DNA from 4 places in the Bacillus sp. UMB0893 genome. Region 1 is predicted to be linked to each of the others. Evidence: riboswitches for the same ligand, from Rfam matches in the RefSeq annotation. Region 1 holds a riboswitch; each other region holds the start of a gene.
The links. A riboswitch is a leader RNA that binds a small molecule or an ion and turns the genes downstream of it on or off. The one in region 1 is predicted to bind thiamine pyrophosphate.

Region 1 (3,126 bases):
AAGCACTATATCTTTACATCTACAATGGCCGTTTATGAATTTGGGAGAGGGCGAACGGAAGAGGATTTTGATCCATTTTCGTATGAACCTTCTTTTAACGAGCGCAAGGACTATAAAGGTATGGCAGGATACCAGGAAGCAAAGCGCAGTGCGGAAGCTTATCTTTTTCAGAATGCTGATGTGCCGATTACTGCGGTAAGGCCAGCTTTAGTTATAGGAACCGATGATTATACCGAACGATTTTTATTTCATGTGAAAAAAGTGAAAAATGGGGAGCAGATTGGAATCAAAGAACCTGGCTATTTTTATAGCTATACGTCATCGGAGGACGCAGCAGGATTTCTGTATGCGGCTGGAAGAAACGCATTAACAGGTGCATACAATGTGGCTTTTGAAAAAAGTCTCTCATTAAATCAATTGCTTGGCAAAATCGAAGATGCAGTCGGGAAAAATGTGATTTTGACACAAGAGATTACGAAGGAAAATGCTTCACCTTATGGATTGCCTGGTGATTGGACGCTCGATGTGTCAAAGGCTGCTGAAGCAGGATACTCTTTTCAGGAATTGGATCCGTATGTAAATCGTTTAATAGAAGTAATGAAAAAAGAAACGTGACTGTGTCGCGTTTCTTTATTTTAATGAGGCAGAATCTGCTGATGAAACATCGTAGCAAAGTAAGCGAAAACAAATCCGAGCGGAAATGAAAAAATCACAGACCAGCCGTTGACAGGACCGTCTTCATTGCTAATTCTGATCGCTTCAATATAACCGTAAATAAAGTGAATGAGCGACAATAAAAGTGTAACTAGCATTAATAAGTAGGATAGATTCATAATATGTCCTCCATAAGTGAACTCTACTACTCCTATTACATGCTGGAAAATGAGAGATTATGATAAAAAATACCGAAAAAGAACGGTGTATTAAAATAGAATCTATTTTCTTTTTAAAATTAATGATTTAGAAGTAGTCAGCATGAGTACAAGTATAATGGAACAAATAATAAAAGTAGGAACCATGTAAGAAGCATTATAAGCCGCAGAGTAGATGAGCACAGGCTTATCTCCGGCAAATTCGGCAAAGAAAACTGCTCCAGCTATTGTATGAGCTGCGAATCTCAGCAAGCTTCCGAGAAAGGCCGCTGCTGCAACATATGCAATCAAGCGTCCTTTGTTAAGAGGATTGATTGCGTTCTGTACTTGTTTATAAAATATGCCGCCGGCACCCACAACTGTAAATGCAACAAAGTAGTCAAGGAAACCTTGTACAGGGTGAACGATTGTCGTATAGCCCATAATTGTCTGAAGGAGTCCGAGTAAGAATCCTGTCAGCAATCCGCCTTTTATTCCATGACGGAAACCCATAATCAAGACAGGAACCATCGCAAGCGAAATGGATCCGCCCTGCGGCATTTTTCCAATGTAGCTTGTTAGTAAATCAAGCAAAAATGCAATTGCACCAAGGATAGCAACCTCTACTAAAAAGACAAGCCGCGTATTTGTTTGCATCATGTATACCCCTTTTCCAGCATCTGACCGGGGCTGTTTTTTCCATAATAAAAAGCAATGCGGGGAATGTCGGATGGTTTCCACGCACTGCTTTGGTTGGGTTATCACTTGAATCCATCGCCACATCCCTACGTCAGCTCTAACTAAACAGGTTCTATGGGTCTGAACAATACGTTCACTCTCAGCCGAATGGCTCCCCAAGTGGTCAAATGCAATATATGATTTAGAGACTACTATACAGGATGTTGCAAAATTCGACAAGGATAAATTCATATTTTTTTCAGAAAATAATGGAAATGCTAATCCGCCATCTTTACAAGCTTGTTAAATGTTGCTATAGTCACAATGAATCGAATATATGCAGGGGAGCTGAGTGAACTTGGCTGAGAGGATACTGATTCTTGTATCGACCCTTTAACCTGATCTGGGTAATGCCAGCGGAGGGATTGAGGAAAAAGCGTTATTTTTCCAGAACTTTGCGAATGCGTTAAGGCTGCCCTAGTGGCAGCCTTTTTTGTCGTTAGATCAGTAATTCATATATTAGAAGATAAAAGAGGGGGATAACAAATGGCCAGTGTAAATCTAGCATTTCAAGTGCTGCCTAAATCATCACGAGGCAATACATATGAGATTGTAGACAAAGCGATTGAAGTGGTTCAGCAGTCAGGTGTCAAATACGAGGTTGGCGCAATGGAGACTGTGATGGAAGGGGAGCTTGATGAACTGATTGAAATCGTGAAGAAAGCGCAGGATGCCTGCATTTCAGCTGGTGCTACAGAGGTGATGACACATATGAAGATCCATTACCGTCCAAATGAAGGAGTCACGATGGATGAAAAACTTAAAAAATACCGTGATTAAATCTGTTTCTGGAGTGGCACTGCCGGGATTTGTGCTGCTGGCATTCCTTTTTTTGTGGGAAATTGCTGTTATCGTCACAAAGATAGAAAAGTGGATCCTGCCGCGCCCTTCAGCTATTTTTATGACGCTCGCAGAGATGAGAGGAACGATAGCAGGGCATACCATGCAGACGATGACAGAAGCGGTGCTCGGTTTGCTTATAGCTATAACGGCAGGCGTACTGATTGCTATTTTAATAGACGCATCTGACTTGGTGCGAAAATCAATTGAACCGCTGCTTGTTCTTTCGCAAACTATCCCAATTATTGCGCTGGCTCCGTTGCTTATTATTTGGTTTGGTTTCGGAATTTTTCCTAAAGTGATTGTCGTAGCACTTGTCTGTTTCTTTCCGATAGCCATCAATCTTTCTGACGGTTTCCGTTTAGTCGACAGGGATATGGTAAAGCTCATGAAAACACTTGGAGCGAGCCGCAGACAAATGTTTTTGAAATTAAAGCTTCCAGCTGCAACACCTTTCTTTTTTTCTGGGTTAAAAATAGCGGGAACATACAGTGTCATGGGAGCGGTTATCGGAGAATGGCTGGGTGCGAGTCAGGGTCTTGGCATTCTTTTAACGCGATCTTCCCAGTCCTTTTTAACAGAAAAAGTATTTGCAACAATCATCTTAATTGTAGGACTAAGTTTAATCATATTCGCAATCATTGAATTACTGGCAAGAGTCATGATGCCATGGAAATATAAACAGGATAAGTATTCT
Region 2 (3,126 bases), on a different contig from region 1:
CTTGCTGCTATTCTTATTTGCATCATTAACCTCAGCATTTTCGATGCTCGAAATAATTGTATCTGTGATTTCAAAAGGAGATACGGCCAAACGGGTAAAGTGGTCCTGGATCATTGGAATCCTTATTTTCGCAGTTGGCGTACCATCAGCTTTGTCGTTTGGAATTTGGAGTGAAGTTAGCATTTTTGGAAAAACGATTTTTGATGCAGCAGATTATTTGGTCAGCAACATCTTAATGCCGATTGGTGCACTTCTTATTTCCATTTTTGTTCCTTTGAAAATGAAAAAAAAGATGCTGTACGCAGAATTGGCTCACGGTTCTGCTTTATCTAAAGGTCTCTTCAACTGCTGGTTCTTTTTAATGAGATATGTAGCTCCAATTGCGATTTTCCTTGTCCTTTTGGATGTATTAGGTGTATGGAAGCTTTTATTTAAATAGATAACATCTTTTCAGTCATCCCATCCATATGTTAAAATTGGTAAAATTCAGATTATGGAGGGGAATGTTTTGGAGCAATTATCTTTGTTTGTCATTATGTCAATTTTATTAATCCTATTGCCTGGGCCCGATACAGCTATTGCGACAAAGAACACAATTGCCGGCGGCAGAGCAGGCGGAATGAAAACAGTGCTTGGCACGTTAACTGCACTTATGATTCATACATGTGCTGCAGTATTAGGGTTATCAGCACTTATTGTGAAATCAGCCTTTCTTTTTTCTATTTTGAAGTATGCAGGAGCTTGCTATCTCATATATTTAGGTCTCAAATCATTATGGTCATTAAAGAATAAGGACACATTTCAAGATGGTAAAGTACTAAATCATGAAGCCAAGCGTGTTAACTGTTTTAGACAAGGATTTTTAACAAATCTCCTTAACCCAAAGGTAGCTGTTTTCTTTTTAACGTTTCTGCCGCAATTTTTGGAGCCTGGATCCAATACATTCATCCAATTTATGATTATGGGATTAACGTATACGCTTTTAACATTAATTTGGTTCATCGTTTACATCTATTTGATTCATCAATTAAATGCTTTTATGAAAAAACCTGCTGTTCAAAAGTGGATGGAAGGCATTACTGGAACTGTGCTCATCGGATTTGGCATTAAATTAGCTTTGGAGAGAAAGTAAAGACATCAGAAATGGTGTCTTTATTATATTTGCACCTGCACATCTGAATTGCTCAATGAACCCAATGAAGTTGGGTTTTTTTTATGTTAGGCTGTTTTCGCATTGATTGTTGTTTTGGTTATTCATTGTACCCGTGGATTTACGCTGCAGGCACTTGCTTTCCGCGGGGAGGGATGGGAGCCTCTATTCCCGCAGGAGTCAAGTGCCTTCCGCTTCAATCCACTAAAGGTTTTAACCATTTTTTCTAAAAGCAACAAACTTTACGAAAAGAGCCTTATGTTAAGATATTTGATTTACATAATAATGAACTCTGAAAGGAATAATAATCCATACCAAATAAAAAGCTCGAGGAAAACTGAGGGATTGAATATGTCAAAACAATCTATTGAATTGTCTAAATCTCTAGAAGAAAACATGGCAATGATTAAAGCGAAACTAGGTGACAGTTCAGATATCCGATTTAAAGATATTGTGAATCAGGGCTAACGCTTTTCTATCGTATACATAGATGGGATTGTAGACAGTGAGCAGCTTTAAGAATCGATTTCCGCAAATACCGCATTAATGAGAAAAATAATTAGAGATTCTTCTTTGCGAATTGAAGATCAGACAAACATTAACTCAAATACAATGTTTAAATATAGATAAATAGTTGCAATTCTATCTAGAGAAGAGTAGACTTTGTATCATCAAATCAAATAAGATCGGGAGCTTGTGGAATCAGGCTGAGAGTACGGCTAACTGCCGTAGACCGAATGAACCTGTTGGATAATGCCAGCGCAGGGATGTGATTCAGGGATACCTATGAGCACTTTGCCGCGGCAGAGTGCTCTTTATTTTTTGGGAGGGAAAAATATGATAGAACCGAAAAAGATTGGTGCGATTTTAGAAAAACTAAGAACAGAAAAACCATTGGTGCACAATATTACAAACGTAGTGGTAACGAATTATACAGCAAATGGTTTGTTAGCTATCGGAGCCTCTCCAGTTATGGCATATGCAAAAGAAGAAGTGGCTGATATGGCCAAAATTGCAGGTGCACTCGTATTAAATATTGGCACCTTAAATAAAGAAAATGTAGCATCCATGCTGCTTGCAGGTCATTCTGCCAATCAGCATGGCGTGCCAGTCATTTTTGATCCAGTTGGAGCAGGCGCTACAAAATACCGTACAGAAACGGCACAAAAAATAGTAAAGGAACTGGACATTGCTGCAGTTAGAGGGAATGCTGCTGAAGTGGCAAATGTCGTCGGGGAGAGCTGGGCTATAAAAGGAGTCGACTCCGGTGATGGCGAAGGTGACTTAATCGCACTTGCTGTGAAGGCTGCCAAGCAGTTAAACACAATCGCGGTCATAACAGGAAAACAAGATATTGTTTCAGATGGTGAAACAACATATATATGCAAAAATGGTCATTCTCTTTTAACAAAAGTAACGGGTGCAGGGTGTTTACTAACCTCTGTTATCGGAGCATTTTGTGCAGTTGAAAAGGATTATGTTCTTGCTTCAGCCGCAGCATTATCGGTTTACGGAAGTGCTGCGGAACTTGCAGCTGAAGGAATTGAAGGCCCCGGAAGCTTTCAAATCGAGTTTTTAAATATGCTTTATAATATTTCAGCAGATGATATTCAAAAACTTTCTGCCCTTGAGGAGGTCAGCCATGTCAATTTCTAAAGCACTAACAATTGCAGGCTCTGACAGCGGCGGCGGAGCAGGAATTCAGGCGGATTTAAAAACGTTTCAGGAATTGAATGTATTTGGAATGTCTGCTATTACAGCGGTTACCGCTCAAAACACACTAGGTGTACATGGTGTGTTTCCATTAACTGCGGACGCGGTTGTGCAGCAAATTGAAGCGATTGGTTCAGACCTTGGAGCTGATGCCATTAAAACAGGAATGCTTTTTAATAGTGAAATTATTGAGGCTGTCTCTGACCAAATAAAGAGGTTCAACTGGAGCAGAGTAATTGTAGACCCCGTCATGATAGCCAAGG
Region 3 (3,126 bases), on a different contig from region 1:
GCCTCACATAATAAAACAGGCGAAACCTGGCCATCTTTATCAATCCTAAGAGCTCCATGAATGGTTGCATTTAAATCAGGCTCATTTTTGAGCACGTATTCTTTGGAGTGCCATTCAACATCAGGTTCCAGCTCTGCTCTTTTTTTCAAAGACATCGCCTCCTCAGCTGTCATCGCCAGTTTGTACATCCCATTGTATTGAAGCTGAATATCTATGCCGCTTTCCAAAAGTAAATCTTGAGCTAACTCTGGGTAGAGGGCCTGACTTTCTTTTGCAAAATTAAAAAAAGCATCATTTTCTTCAGTTTCTGTATGAGCACCCAGCATGCCAGCCGCCGCTCTTGATGAACCGCTGCCAGTCTTTCCGCTTTCAAAGACGGCCACCCTCAGACCAGACTTCGATAAATAGTAGGCAGTGGAAAGCCCAATCACTCCTCCGCCGATAATTCCCGCGTCATATAATGGTTTCATAGCTTACACCCCTTTTAACTGTTTTGTTAATTCCAGTACAGCCTGGAGCGGGTCTTCTGCTGAAAATACATATGACATAACAGCGACTCCATCTATTTTCAAATGTCTTATTTCAGAGATAGAAGATGGAACAATTCCTCCAATAACAAAAACAGGAATTCTCACAGATCCTGCAATTTCCCAAGCTTCCTGAACTCCCCTTGCTTTTAAGCCTGGTTTTGAAGACGTTTGAAACACATGCCCGTACAGCAAGCGGTCTGCTCCATTTTCTTCACAAATTACCGCTTCAGCTGCTGAATGAATGGAACAGCCGACTTCAAGCTCCGGGAAATGCTGTTTAACAAGCTTCACATCAAAACTATGGGCTGGAAGCTGGACTTGATTCACACCCGTCATAATGGCTGCGTCAATACGATCATTGATGATCAGCTTTGATTTGGGCACTCCGTTTTGATGCAGCTCTTCAATTAATACGACAAGTTCCCCTGCCGTTTTCTTTTTTTCTCTAATATGGATCGCATCAGCTGCTGTATGTACATTCGTAATCACTCGAACGAGCTCTGCAATGCTCTTTTCTCCATCAGTTATGAGGTGCAATTTCATTTTTGGATCAGTATGGATTCGTTTTGTTCCCATGCCTCCATTGTCTCTGCCATTTCCCAAAAACGGTATTCGTACATCGAGCTAATGAGGAAGTTTTCTTTCATCATTTTTCTCTCGCGCTCACTTGAACGGGCAGCGATTTCATCCAGTCGATTGATTTGTTCCTCAACCAGTTCTTTAAACCAGTCACCATGATAAGTCGCAATCCATTTTTCATATACTTCATCCCCTGGCTTGCACTCTTTCAAATGCTCGCCAACTTCATAGTAAAGCCAATAACAAGGCAGTAATGCAGCAATGACTTCACCAATATTTCCAGTTGCGACAGAGCGGTACATGTGTGATGTATAGGCATAGGCAGTTGGAGCAGGCTTAAACATCTTGCGTTCCTCATCCGTGATGCCGAGCATAACCGAAAATTGCTGATGAAGTGAAAGTTCCGCTTCATATGTCCCTTGCGAATGAACGGCCATCCGGTATGTCGTGTGCAAATCAGGAGCCATTGCCCCTGCGAAAGACTGCACTTTTGCAAAGTGTGTTAAATAATATGAATCCTGCATTACATAATATTTAAATTTATCCTTTGAAAGACTGCCTTCGCCAATACCTTTTACGAAAGGGTGCTCAAAGCTTCCCTCCCACCATTTGTTTGCATATTCTCGGCATTCTTTTGAAAATGACATGTTTGTTTCCTCCCTTTTAGTAAAATCAAAACGCAAAAAACCACTTTTCGCATAGAAAAGTGGTGTATGAATAGACCTGTACACCACTTCCCTACGCTGGTTTTAGCCAGATCAGGTTCTGAGGGTCTTGAAGGCAAACTTCAATCTCAGCCCTTCTATAAGGGCTCCCCTAGCGGTTATTAATATGAATTTTTTAAATTTTACACTTTTATCATAACATGCTGTGAAAATCTTTCAAGCCGCAATTTTCAGCTTTTATGAAACTCCAGCTCTTGCCTAAGTTCATCGACATATTCTTCTGATCCAGTCAATATCAGCAAGTCTCCCCTTTTCAGCTCTGTATCTCCATGAGGAACGATCGACTCATTTTCTCTGAAAATACGCACAAAGATGACATCTCCTGTGAAAGGAAAGCTGCGGAGCATCATGCCGTCGTAGCGCCTATTGTTCATTTTTATCTGATAAAGCGCTGAATCGTTGTTCGTCAGTATTTTCATAATGCCTGGTGCTTCTATTAGTGCTCTGAGCATGGTTTTTGTAGAGAGCAGGACTGAAAATACATCGATATTCTTCGCCCTTAGCTGCTCATCTAACAGCGGCGAAGAGATTGCCGCAATGACACGGTCAACTTCCAGCTCTTGTGCAAATAATGCGATTTCGGCATTTGTATCCTCGTCTCCAGTAGCAACAATCAGGATGTCTGCCTCAAATACACCCTTAGACTGAAGCGTATCAAGTGAATAATCATCAAGTTCCTGTATTTGAAACAGAGATTCGGCAATCTGCTGCTCATTTTTATCAACATGCGTATGATACACGGTTGTATCATACAGCCTAGTATTTAATTCACGAGTGACAGGCAGCGTCATCTGATTGGCACCGATAAATGCCACTTTTAGCTTCTTCTGCGAAGATAGCTGCTCAGGAAATAATTTCTTAAACCCAATAGGTGTGAAAATACTGGTTAAGACAGCAGTCAAAATGAGAGCGCCAGACATCTGGGCGTCAATCACATTGACTCTTTCTCCAATGGTTGCTGCAGCAATGACAAGCGAGAGTGTTGAGGTTAAAAGAAAACCTGCAGCGAGAGTCGTTTTTGTGTCATACCATCTTTTCAGCAAGTAAATCGGCACTATTTTTGAAATAAGCAGAGCAATAAACAACAATGGAATCAGCATTAAGATTTTCGGATCTTTAAACAGCGACCATACATCGAGATCAACTCCTACCATAACGAAGAAGATCGGAATCAAGAAGCCGTAGCCAAACGAATCCATTTTTTGAACCATTTCCTTGTTGGGAGATAACAAAGATACGAGAACTCCCGCTAAAAATGCGCCTAATATATTTTCAGCGCCAATCGTTTCTGA
Region 4 (3,126 bases), on a different contig from region 1:
GCTTTAAGGATTCATTTTCAGCGACAGGAATCCCATGCGACTCAAGCCATACGTAAGAACCATCCTTGCATAAATACCGATATTCGACCGTTAATTGGCTATGATCCTTGAACATTTTATAAAATTGTCCTGAAATGAGTTCACGATCTTCCGGGTGCACAAACTGGAATGGACTGTCCCCTACAGTTTCTGAAAGATCATACCCTAACACTTCTTTATAGGAGGGTGAAACGTAGGTAAACAGTCCATTGTCGTCAAGCAGTCCGACTATATCCCGCATATTTCCAGTTATCAGCCGGAATTTTTTTATAGTATCTTCATGTTCCTTTTCTAATTTTTTCTTATTTGATGCATCTCTGATGATAACCTGTGTTGAAAGGCTGTCACCCCATACACTTGGCAAACTGGTCACTTCCACAACAATGGGCAGACCTTCATTTGTGTACCAAATTTGTTCCATTGAAGACGGCGTTACTCCATTATTCGTTTCCGTAATTCTCTGTTCAATTGTTTCTCTATATTGGGGATCGATCAGGTTCCAAATCGGCTTTCCTATCAGTTCACTTTTACAGGTGATCTTTAATAGTTTCATTGCAGCAGAATTTATGTACTTCCATTTCCGGCCTTCATGTATCAAAAATGCTGTAGGAGAGTGTTCAAGCTGGTTAAGATAGACCTGTCTAAAATCCTCAAGTTTTTCCTGAGAAAGGACTTTCTCTTCATGATTCTGGTCCAGATTCTTCATTATGTGTCCATCCTCCTCCAAATACAGTCACACCTTTAATATATCAAATTTTCAAAATATAAGGTACTGCCCGAAGTCCCTAGTAACCTAAAATAGGAATGGCCCGTATTGTATGATTGAACTGAGCTGATTGCCATTTAATTAATAATACCATGATGGATTATTTCCACACTTACCTTTGGTTCAATCAGGCCATTTTGATAATCTTCGTCCCATTTTACCTTTTTCCAGATAGCTGGATGGTAGGCAATAAGCTCTCTGTCAATACCAAAAAAGTCGCATTTGGCTGCTTGAAGCTTAGCTGCTGTTTCCTCTGATTGCAAACCCCAATATTATCAGGAGAATTCTAAATTGTGAAAAATATCACTTGCAGCCTTTTCTTTTAGCTGTTATATTTGCTAACAAATGAATATTTTTTCATTCTGCTAGGGGAGTCCATGATGCTGGACTGAGAGAAGAACATGATTCTTTGACCCTTTGAACCTGATCTGGGTCATACCAGCGTAGGGAAGCAGTGTGGCGTAGGCCAATCTTTTTGGTTTTTACACATACTGTCCCAAGGGTTCTGTTCATGCAGAACCCTTTTTCTATTCTTTTCGCAGGTTTTGATCGAAACCCTACTAACTATTTACAAGGAGGAGTTAAGATTGAATTTCGCATTTAAAACACAGTTTGATGGCAGCAGAAAAGCGTACAAAATCGGATCAAGAGAGGACATTCGCGTTCCGTTTCGGGAAATTAGTTTGTCACAGGATAATGAACCAGTACTTGTGTATGATACGAGTGGACCTTATACAGATTCAAAAGCAATCATTGATATTAATAAAGGTCTGCCAGAAATCAGAAGAAAATGGATCCTCGAACGCGAAGATGCCGAGGAATACATTGGACGAACAATTAAACCTGAGGACAATGGCTATCAGGTGAACCAAACGGATAAAGGGAATGTATTTTCCGCTGATAGAAAAGCACTAAAAGCCCGCAAAGGCAGAAACGTCACTCAGCTTCACTATGCACGAAAAGGAATCATTACACCCGAAATGGAGTTTATCGCGATTCGTGAAAATATGGATCCTGAGTTCATTCGAAGTGAAGTCGCGGGCGGCAGGGCCATCATTCCTGCAAATATCAATCATACAGAAAGCGAACCAATGATCATCGGCAAAAACTTTCATGTCAAAATCAATGCCAATATTGGAAATTCAGCCGTGACTTCTTCTATCCAAGAAGAGGTGGAAAAAATGACGTGGGCGATCAAATGGGGCGCAGATAACATCATGGATTTATCAACAGGCAAGGACATTCACACAACCCGTGAATGGATTATCCGGAATTCCCCTGTCCCTGTTGGCACAGTTCCTATTTACCAGGCGCTTGAAAAAGTGAAGGGAGTTGCAGAAGATCTAACATGGGAAGTTTATCGAGATACTTTAATCGAACAAGCAGAACAAGGAGTCGATTACTTTACGATTCACGCCGGGGTCTTGTTGCGCTATATTCCGCTCACGATTAAGAGAACAACAGGAATCGTATCAAGAGGCGGTTCGATTCTTGCTGGATGGTGTTTAGCCCACCATGAAGAAAACTTCCTTTACACTCACTTCGAGGAAATTTGTGAAATATTAAAGCAATATGACATTTCTATTTCTTTAGGTGATGGCCTTCGCCCCGGATCGATTGCAGATGCAAATGATGAAGCACAATTTGCTGAGCTTGAAACACTTGGAGAGCTGACGAAAATCGCATGGAAGCATGATGTTCAAGTGATGATTGAAGGTCCTGGACATGTTCCAATGCACATGATCCGTGAAAATGTAGAGAAGCAGCAGGAAATTTGCCAGGAAGCACCTTTTTATACTCTTGGACCCTTAACAACTGATATCGCACCAGGCTACGATCATATCACCTCAGCGATCGGAGCAGCGATGATAGGCTGGTTCGGCACAGCCATGCTTTGCTATGTCACACCGAAGGAACATCTCGGACTGCCAAACAAAGAAGATGTCCGTGAAGGAGTCATCGCCTATAAAATTGCGGCCCATGCAGCCGATCTCGCCAAAGGCCATCCAAATGCACAGTATAGAGACGACGCTTTGTCCAAAGCAAGGTTCGAATTCCGCTGGGAAGATCAATTCAATCTTTCCCTTGATCCTGAACGTGCGAAAGAATATCACGACGAAACCCTGCCTGCTGAAGGAGCAAAAACCGCTCATTTCTGCTCAATGTGCGGTCCTAAATTCTGCTCGATGAGAATTTCACATGACTTAAGAAACACAGTCCGTGATCAAGAAATTGAAGACGGACTAAGGCAAAAATCAAAGGAATTTGTGGATAGCGGATCAGCTATTTATCAATAAAATAAATGCTCTTTCAACTGGTTT

Region 2: linked by a shared signal. The riboswitch ahead of thiM (hydroxyethylthiazole kinase) and the one ahead of thiT (energy-coupled thiamine transporter ThiT) in region 1 are both predicted to bind thiamine pyrophosphate.
Region 3: linked by a shared signal. The riboswitch ahead of tenA (thiaminase II) and the one ahead of thiT (energy-coupled thiamine transporter ThiT) in region 1 are both predicted to bind thiamine pyrophosphate.
Region 4: linked by a shared signal. The riboswitch ahead of thiC (phosphomethylpyrimidine synthase ThiC) and the one ahead of thiT (energy-coupled thiamine transporter ThiT) in region 1 are both predicted to bind thiamine pyrophosphate.

The regions. Positions count from the first base shown of each region.
Region 1 is NZ_PKLB01000010.1:2,138-5,263, reverse strand. It holds gene CYJ36_RS20030 (NAD-dependent epimerase/dehydratase family protein) at 1-615, shown strand, start outside; gene CYJ36_RS20025 (hypothetical protein) at 636-833, opposite strand; gene thiT (energy-coupled thiamine transporter ThiT) at 936-1,508, opposite strand; TPP riboswitch at 1,617-1,718, opposite strand; TPP riboswitch at 1,861-1,971, shown strand; gene CYJ36_RS20015 (MTH1187 family thiamine-binding protein) at 2,076-2,369, shown strand; gene CYJ36_RS20010 (ABC transporter permease) at 2,341-3,126, shown strand, end outside.
Region 2 is NZ_PKLB01000002.1:362,610-365,735, reverse strand. It holds gene CYJ36_RS07440 (sodium-dependent transporter) at 1-439, shown strand, start outside; gene CYJ36_RS07435 (LysE family translocator) at 494-1,132, shown strand; TPP riboswitch at 1,827-1,935, shown strand; gene thiM (hydroxyethylthiazole kinase) at 1,988-2,806, shown strand; gene thiD (bifunctional hydroxymethylpyrimidine kinase/phosphomethylpyrimidine kinase) at 2,793-3,126, shown strand, end outside.
Region 3 is NZ_PKLB01000001.1:111,087-114,212, reverse strand. It holds gene thiO (glycine oxidase ThiO) at 1-470, opposite strand, end outside; gene tenI (thiazole tautomerase TenI) at 474-1,106, opposite strand; gene tenA (thiaminase II) at 1,070-1,756, opposite strand; TPP riboswitch at 1,828-1,937, opposite strand; gene CYJ36_RS00505 (monovalent cation:proton antiporter family protein) at 2,005-3,126, opposite strand, start outside.
Region 4 is NZ_PKLB01000006.1:207,066-210,191, forward strand. It holds gene CYJ36_RS14635 (PAS domain S-box protein) at 1-745, opposite strand, end outside; gene CYJ36_RS14640 (Ger(x)C family spore germination C-terminal domain-containing protein) at 883-1,068, opposite strand; TPP riboswitch at 1,163-1,272, shown strand; gene thiC (phosphomethylpyrimidine synthase ThiC) at 1,372-3,102, shown strand.